Regions from separate parts of the Streptomyces sp. NPDC001157 genome, predicted to be linked through region 2. Evidence: riboswitches for the same ligand, from Rfam matches in the RefSeq annotation. Region 2 holds a riboswitch; the other holds the start of a gene.
What was found. Region 2 has a riboswitch for glycine ahead of gcvT (glycine cleavage system aminomethyltransferase GcvT). Riboswitches for the same ligand answer to the same signal wherever they lie in the genome.
Positions count from the first base shown of each region.

Region 1 (4,410 bases), on a different contig from region 2:
CCTGGAGGCCGGAGAGGCGGCCTGGGACGCGGCGTCGGCGCGGCTGGTGGGGGAGAAGCTGCGCGCCGACATACGGGCGGATACGGGGCTCACCGGGTCCGTGGGCCTTGCCGCCTGCAAGATGCTCGCGAAGATCGCCTCCGAGGAGGCCAAACCGAACGGGCTGGTGCTTGTCGAGCCCGGTACCGAGCGGGCCAAGCTCGGACCGATGTCGGTGCGGATGCTGCCAGGGGTGGGGCCTGCCACGGGGGACCATCTGCGGCGGGCCGGAATCACCACGGTCGACGAGATCGCCGAGGCCGGTGAGGACGAGCTCGTCCGGCTGCTGGGCAAGGCCCATGGGCACGCGTTGTACGCCATGGCACTGGCGCACGACGACCGGCCCGTGGTGGCCGAGCGTGAGGCCAAGTCGGTGTCGGTCGAGGACACGTACGACGTGGACATTCACGACCGGGTGAGGGTGGGGCTGGAGGTGCAGCGGCTGGCGGACCGGTGTGTGCGGCGGCTGCGTGGTGCGGGCCTTTCAGGCCGGACCATCGTGCTGAAGGTGCGGCGCTACGACTTCTCGACGCTGACTCGTTCCGAGACACTGCGCGGGCCCACGGATGACCCGGCGGTGGTACGGGAGGCTGCCGCCCGGCTGCTGGATTCGGTGGACACGACGGGGGGTGTGCGGCTGCTGGGGGTCGGGGTGAGCGGGCTGGCCGACTACACGCAGGAGGATCTGTTCGCGCAGGCCGCGGGGGACGGCGTGGATCATTCGGCGGACGAGGCGGACGAGGAGCCCGTCGAGGAGCAGCAGGTGGTCGTCGAGCGGCGGTGGCCCGCGGGGCACGATGTGCGGCATGCCGAGTTCGGGCACGGGTGGGTGCAGGGAAGCGGGCTCGGGCGGGTGACCGTGCGGTTCGAGACGCCGGACTCGGGACCGGGGCGGGTGCGGACGTTTCGCACCGATGACCCTCAGCTGGAGCCGGCGGACCCGTTGCCGTTGGTGACGGGGAGACCCGGGGCCTCCGTGCAGGGAGTCGGTGCCTGACCGGGGGATGGTGCCGGTCCGCGCGGGGGGCCGCGCGCGGTGCGAGGGGTCGGGCTAGGCGTCCGCGTCCTCCGTACCCGCGAGCTTGCCGAAGTCGTGATCCGGGAAGGAGGAAGGAGCGGCGATGTCCAGACCGTAGTGGTGGTAGAGCTGGAGTTCCTGTTCGGGGGACAGGTGGCGGCCGACGCCGAAGTCGGGGGCATCCTTGATGAGGGACCGGTCGTAGGGGACGCGGAGGGTGCCCTCGATCAGTTCGCTGGGTTCCAGGGGGACGAAGGCGTCCCGGGAGAACAGGCCGGTGCGTATGGCCGCCCACTCCGGCACGCCGGTCGCGTCGTCGAGGTAGACCTCGTCGATGGTGCCGAGCTTGGTGCCGTTGCGGTCGAACGCCTTGCGGCCGATCAGGTTGCGCGGATCGATGTCGGTCTGCACGGGCCCTCCACTTGGTCGCAACTCATCCGTAAGCACTACAAAAGAGCACATTGGTGATGGCGGCCACTCGAAGGATCCACTGTTGCGCTCGCTGGTAGGCTGACAACGGCTGCTGACCCCGTGCGGGAGAGTCCTCCAGACATCATCGGAGGCGCCGAAGGAGCAAATCCTCCCCGGAATCTCTCAGGCACACGTACCGCGCGGACGAGGTCACTCTGGAAAGCAGGGCGGGTGTCGACGGCTTCCGCTCTCACCGACGGTGAAAGCCGGGCGCCCTCGGGTGATCCGGTGAAGCTCTCAGGTTGAGATGACAGAGGGGGAGGCCGTCCGGGCACCCGCGCCGTGGTGCCCCTCGCAGGTCGTGTCAGACCAGGAGGCCTCCGCAATGACCGCCCATCGCATTCCGCTCTCCGAGCTCGAACAGGGCATCCCGTTCGAGCAGCGCCACATAGGGCCTGATCATGAGGCACGGGCCAAGATGCTCGCGCACGTCGGATACGGCTCGCTGGACGAGCTGACCGCCGCCGCGGTGCCGGATGTGATCAAGAACTCGGATGCGCTGGAGCTGCCGGGCGCGCGTACCGAGGCCGAGGTGCTGGCCGAGCTGAGGTCGCTCGCCGACCGGAACCAGGTGCTCGACTCCATGATCGGACTCGGGTACTACGGCACCTTCACTCCGCCCGTCATCCTGCGCAACGTGATGGAGAATCCCGCCTGGTACACGGCCTACACGCCCTACCAGCCCGAGATCTCGCAGGGGCGGCTCGAGGCCCTGCTCAACTTCCAGACCATGGTCGCCGACCTGACCGGGCTGCCCACCTCCGGTGCCTCGCTGCTCGACGAGGGGACGGCCGCAGCCGAGGCCATGGCGCTGTCCCGGCGCATGGGCAGGAACAAGAAGGGCCTGTTCCTGATCGACGCGGACGTGCTGCCGCAGACCATCGCCGTGATCGAGACGCGTGCCGAGCCGACGGGTGTGGAGGTCGTGGTCGCCGACCTGAGCGACGGCATTCCGGCCGAGGTCGCCGGGCGTGAGATCAACGGCGTGCTCGTCCAGTACCCCGGCGCCTCCGGCGTCGTGCGCGACATCAAGCCGCTCATCGACCAGGCGCACGAGCTCGGTGCGCTGGTCACCGTCGCCGCCGATCTGCTGGCGCTGACGCTGCTGAAGTCGCCCGGGGAGCTCGGCGCGGACATCGCGGTAGGGACCACGCAGCGCTTCGGTGTGCCGATGGGCTTCGGCGGGCCGCACGCCGGCTACATGGCCGTGCACGAGAAGTTCGCGCGCAGCCTGCCCGGCCGGCTGGTGGGTGTGTCCGTGGACGCGGACGGGCACCAGGCGTACCGCCTCGCGCTGCAGACCCGTGAGCAGCACATCCGGCGGGAGAAGGCCACCAGCAACATCTGCACCGCCCAGGTGCTGCTCGCCGTCATGGCGGGGATGTACGCCGTGTACCACGGGCCGGAGGGGCTCAAGGCGATCGCGCGGCGCACCCACCGGTACGCCACGATCCTTGCCGCGGGCCTTCAGGCCGGTGGTGTCGAGGTCGTGCACGGTTCCTACTTCGACACGCTCACCGTGCGGGTGCCGGGCCGCGGCGCCGAGGTGGTGGCCGCCGCGCGGGAGAACGGCGTCAACCTTCACCTCGTCGACGCCGACCACGTGTCGATCGCCTGCGACGAGACCACCGCGCGGGCCCAACTGAGCGCCGTGTGGACCGCGTTCGGGGTCGAGGGCGACATCGAGGCGCTGGACGCGGCGACCGCGGACTCCCTGCCCGCCGGTCTGCTGCGCACCGACGACTACCTGACCCACCCGGTCTTCCAGCAGCACCGCTCCGAGACCGCGATGCTCCGCTACCTGCGCAGGCTCGCCGACCGCGACTACGCACTCGACCGCGGCATGATCCCGCTGGGCTCCTGCACCATGAAGCTCAACGCGACCACCGAGATGGAGCCGGTCACCTGGCCCGAGTTCGGGCAGCTGCACCCCTTCGCACCCGCCGAGCAGGCGCAGGGCTACCTCACGCTCATCCGTGAGCTGGAGGAGCGGCTCGCCGAGGTCACCGGGTACGACAAGGTGTCCCTGCAGCCCAACGCCGGATCGCAGGGCGAGCTGGCCGGACTGCTCGCCGTACGCGGATATCACCGGGCCAACGGGGACGAGCAGCGGACCGTGTGTCTGATTCCGTCGTCCGCGCACGGTACGAACGCCGCCAGCGCCGTGATGGCCGGGATGAAGGTCGTCGTCGTGAAGACCGCCGAGGACGGCGAGATCGACGTCGAGGACCTGCGGGCGAAGATCGAGCAGTACCGCCACGAGCTGGCGGTGCTGATGATCACGTACCCCTCCACGCACGGTGTCTTCGAGGAGCATGTCGCCGACATCTGCGCGCAGGTGCACGAGGCCGGCGGGCAGGTGTACGTCGACGGCGCCAACCTCAACGCCCTTGTGGGGCTTGCCAAGCCGGGGCACTTCGGCGGTGACGTCTCGCACCTCAACCTGCACAAGACCTTCTGCATCCCGCACGGTGGCGGCGGTCCGGGCGTCGGACCCGTCGGTGTGCGGGCGCACCTTGCGCCGTACCTGCCGAACCACCCGATGCAGCCGGCGGCCGGCCCCGAGACGGGCGTCGGGCCGATCTCTGCGGCTCCCTGGGGTTCCGCGGGTATCCTGCCGATCTCGTGGGCGTACGTGCGGCTCATGGGCGGCGAGGGGCTGAAGCGGGCCACGCAGGTGGCTGTGCTGAGCGCCAACTACATCGCCAAGCGGCTGGAGCCGCACTACCCGGTGCTCTACACCGGTCCGGGCGGGCTGGTCGCGCACGAGTGCATCATCGATCTGCGGCCGCTGACCAAGGCGACCGGGGTGAGCGTCGACGACGTGGCCAAGCGGCTCATCGACTACGGCTTCCACGCGCCGACGATGTCGTTCCCGGTGG
Region 1 is NZ_JBSFJW010000028.1:9,277-13,686, forward strand. It holds gene ACWDAG_RS34955 (DNA polymerase IV) at 1-1,036, shown strand, start outside; gene ACWDAG_RS34960 (PRC-barrel domain-containing protein) at 1,091-1,468, opposite strand; glycine riboswitch at 1,582-1,677, shown strand; gene gcvP (aminomethyl-transferring glycine dehydrogenase) at 1,854-4,410, shown strand, end outside.
Region 1: it holds a riboswitch for glycine, as region 2 does, so the genes downstream of both, gcvP (aminomethyl-transferring glycine dehydrogenase) here and gcvT (glycine cleavage system aminomethyltransferase GcvT) in region 2, are expected to answer to the same signal.

Region 2 (4,410 bases):
CGTACCCGGCCCCCGGGGCCTGGGCCGGAGCGGCCGCGTGAGCCTCGCGGTCGTAGAAGGGACGGGCGCTCGCGCGCATCCACAGCGCGACGGGGTCGTACTCGTCCGACATCGCCACCGTCGACACCGGCAGCCCGTCCGGGACGGCACCGATGGACTGCTGCATCATCGCCCGCACCGAGTCCACCGCGGGCGGGCTGGTGTCGTACACGTCCAGGCCGATGGCGAGGTACGGCGCCCCGAGCGCCGGCTGCACCCAGGCGCGGCGCAGCGAGCGGACGGCCGGGGTGCGGTGGGCGTTCTGTGCGAGCAGGGCGTAGAACTGCGGGATCTCGATCGCGGGCTCCGACATCCGCAGCGGGCCGGCGGCCTGGCGCTCCAGACCGGTGGCGATACGGCGCAGATCCAGCCAGGGGATGCCCACGCCGCCGCCCGGGGCGTGCGGATTGAGCCAGAGGCCGAAGTGGTCCGGGTAGAGGGTCCGGGCGACGTCCAGGCCGTCGACCACCTCGTACGATCTGTTCCAGCCGCTGGCGCTCAGCTCCTGCGCGGAGGTGACGCACGGGGCGTAGCCGTAGCCGTCGACCTCCATGTTTCCGTACTGGGCGTCCGGGGAGCCCGCCTGGCCGTGCCACAGGAGCATCCAGACCTGGCCGGAGCCGGGGGTCGCGAGTGCGCGGAGGAGTGCCTCATAGGCGTCGTAGCGCCCTGGCGTCACCTGGCGCAGCATGTTCTCGACCGTCCCGGTCGTGGTGCTGGCGCTCACGTGTGTGCCCCTTCTGGTGGTTGCCCCGCGTATGCCAACAGCTTAAGCGCCCGGGAGCTCGGGATTCGGTGGTCCGTTCCCCCTGGCAGCACTTACAGGTGATCCCTCGTATAGAAGGGCCGCACCTGTTCGCGCATCCACATCGCCACCGGGTCGTCCGTCACGTCCAGGAGGACCAGGTTGACCGGCCACTGGGTGGGGATCCTGGTGATGGCGCGGCTCAGGGCCTCCAGAGGGAGCGCTCTGATGTCACCCTCCCGCTGGGAGAGTTCGACGCCCACGAACATCACCGGGTCCGCCGTCTCGATGGCGGCGAGGCAGCGGCGGGCCGTGACGACCACGCCGGTTTCCGCGAACTCGGCGGACGCCGCGGCGAGGAAGTCGATCGGGTCGTCCTGCCAGTCCGGCTCGTAGAGCTTGACCCGGCCGCCGGAGGCGGGGCCGTCCAGCGGCGTGCGGCCCACGCGGCAGAGTTCGGCGACGGCGGGCGGCGGGAGCGGGATGCCGACCACACCGTCCGGGTTCACGGCGAGGCCGACCTGCGGGGGCAGTCCGCGGGCGAACTCGACGGCCGGGGTGACCGTGTACGACATGTGGTTGCCGACGACCTGACGGAACTGCTCCTCGGAGCTGAAGACCGGGACGTACGCCTGGCCGTCGATCTCCAGCGTGGGCACGTCGAGGGGGCCACTGTGCGGGCCGCCGCCGTTCGGCAGCGGCACCCAGAGGAAGCTGCGGCCGAGCACCTCCAGGATCCGGCCGCCCGCCGAGGGTATGCCGAGGGAGGCCGACAGCACCTCCTCCAGCTCGTTGCCGGGCCATCCGCCGTGCGGATGGGGGTGCGCCTGCATGGGAAAGTCCGCGGGAAGATCCGCTGGGAAGTCCATCTGTGTCCGACCGCCTGCTCAGAACCACTGCTGTGGCTGGAAAGGCTAGCGGGTGGCACGGACAAAGGGGTTGGTCCGTGCGTCAGCCCGCGAAATCGATCCTGCGCAGGACATCCGCCGCGTCCCGGTCCAGCAGCACCGCCGAGCCGACGCCCTCGGGCAGGTCGCCCCGCTCGACCGCGCGGATCAGCCGGGCCGCCGCCGTGCGGTGGCGCAGGAAGGCGTAGCGCGAGACGCCGCGGCCGCGCTCTCGCTGGCCCTCCAGGGCGGTGCCCGGCGTGACGTCGAGCAGCAGCAGATGCAGGGTGCCGCCGCGGCGGCGGGCCTCGCGCACCAGCCAGCCGCGCACCCAGGCCTGCGTACCGCAGTCGTGCACGACGGCCCCTGCGCCGCTGCGCAGGGCGCGGCGCAGTCCGGCGTAGTGGGCGAGGCGGACGAGGGGACGGTAGAGCGCGTAGGGCAGGAAGCGGGGCGTGCGGGCCTCCCAGCGGTCGCGGGCGTCCTGGGAGTCGATGCGGAGGCCGCGGACCGCGCGCTCCATCAGCGTGGACTTGCCGCTGCCGGGCAGGCCGGTGACCACCACGAGGTCACGGGGGCCGAAGAGCAGGGCGTGCGGGCTGTGCCCCGAGCGGTCGCGCAGATCGCGGACCACGGGTGCGGGTACGGGGCGGGCACCGCACACATCCCTGGCCGGGGCCGCGGGCTGCTTGGGCAGCGCGACGGCCGAGGTCGTGGCGTACACCGTGGTCCTGTTCACCGTGATCGTCCTTCCTGCGGGGTCAGGAAAGCTTCTCCCCACTGTTTGTAAAGGGAAGGTAATGCACGGCGTCTCGCGGTTGTGTTCGGTTCCGGCCACAGGCCAGTTACAAAAAGTGAGGTGCCGAACGAGGCGCCGGATGTGGCCCTGCCGCACGCGGACGAGGCGTGCAATGATGTGCGCGCCAACTGCATACCGGCCGTTTGAATCCGCGCGGGAGAGTCCCGGCAGCAGAGTCTGCTGGGCGCCGAAGGAGCAAGTCCCTCCCTTGAATCTCTCAGGCCCCGTTACCGCGCGGGCGAGGCACATCTGAAAAGCGGGCCGCCGTTCCCGGTGGTCCCACCCAAGGTGCAAGCCGTGCCGCATGCGGTCACGGCGAACCTCTCAGGTTCCGATGACAGATGGGGAGGAACGACCTCGCCCGTCATGCATTCCCCTTGGGAGACGACCGTCCGATGAGCAGCAACGCACCCCGTCACACCGCGCTCGATGCCCTGCATCGCTCGCTCGGTGCGACGATGACCGACTTCGCCGGCTGGGACATGCCCCTGCGCTACGGTTCCGAACGCGACGAGCACCTCGCCGTGCGGACGAAGGCCGGGCTCTTCGACCTCTCCCACATGGGCGAGATCACCGTCACCGGCCCGCAGGCAGCCGCCCTGCTCAACTACGCGCTGCTCGGCAACATCGCCTCCGTCGGCGTCGGCCGCGCCCGCTACACCATGATCTGCCGGGCCGACGGCGGCATCCTCGACGACCTGATCGTCTACCGGCTCGGCGAGACCGAGTACATGGTCGTCGCCAACGCCTCCAACGCCCAGGTGGTGCTGGACGCGCTGGTGGAGCGTTCGGCCGGCTTCGACGCCGAGGTGCGCGACGACCGGGACAACTACGCGCTGATCGCCGTGCAGGGCCCCGAGTCCCCCGGCATCCTGAAGTCGCTCACCGACGCCGACCTCGACGGCCTCAAGTACTACGCCGGCCTGCCCGGCACCGTCGCAGGCGTCCCCGCCCTCATCGCCCGCACCGGCTACACCGGCGAGGACGGCTTCGAGCTGTTCGTCGCCCCCGGTGACGCCGAGAAGCTGTGGCAGGCGCTGACCGAGGCGGGCGCGTCCGTCGGGCTGGTGCCCTGCGGGCTGTCCTGCCGGGACACGCTGCGCCTGGAGGCGGGCATGCCGCTGTACGGGCATGAACTGTCCACCTCGCTCACGCCGTTCGACGCCGGGCTCGGCCGGGTGGTGAAGTTCGAGAAGGAGGGCGACTTCGTGGGGCGCGAGGCGCTCCAGGAGGCGGCCGCCAGGGCTGCGGAGAACCCGCCGCGCGTCCTCGTGGGCCTGGTCGCCGAGGGCCGTCGGATCCCGCGCGCCGGGTACGCGGTCGTCGCGGGCGGCGAGGTGATCGGCGAGATCACCTCCGGCGCCCCCTCCCCCACGCTGGGCAAGCCGATCGCGATGGCGTACGTCGACGCGGCACACGCGGCGCCGGGCACCGAGGGAGTCGGCGTGGACATCCGGGGCAGCCACGAGCCGTACGAGGTCGTGGCGCTGCCGTTCTACAAGCGCCAGAAGTAGACACTGACCCAGACTGAGCGAGGGGGCTTTGTCCCCGGACGTGACCCCGCGCACATTTTCGCTGCTCACACGCGTTTTCAGCAGTCCCTCATTCATCAGCAATCCATCGCGTACAGGAGAATTCAGGTCATGAGCAACCCCCAGCAGCTGCGTTACAGCAAGGAGCACGAGTGGCTGTCGGCCGCCGAGGACGGCGTCTCGACGGTCGGCATCACGGAGTTCGCGGCCAACGCGCTCGGCGATGTCGTCTACGCCCAGCTTCCCGAGGTGGGCTCCGCCGTGACCGCGGGCGAGACCTGCGGCGAGCTGGAGTCGACCAAGTCGGTCAGCGACCTGTACTCCCCCGTCACCGGTGAGGTCACCGAGATCAACGAGGACGTGGTGAACGACCCGTCCCTGGTCAACTCGGCCCCCTTCGACGGCGGT
Region 2 is NZ_JBSFJW010000061.1:2,333-6,742, reverse strand. It holds gene ACWDAG_RS45705 (enhanced serine sensitivity protein SseB C-terminal domain-containing protein) at 1-766, opposite strand, end outside; gene ACWDAG_RS45700 (enhanced serine sensitivity protein SseB) at 859-1,653, opposite strand; gene ACWDAG_RS45695 (AAA family ATPase) at 1,736-2,416, opposite strand; glycine riboswitch at 2,615-2,713, shown strand; glycine riboswitch at 2,714-2,821, shown strand; gene gcvT (glycine cleavage system aminomethyltransferase GcvT) at 2,866-3,984, shown strand; gene gcvH (glycine cleavage system protein GcvH) at 4,114-4,410, shown strand, end outside.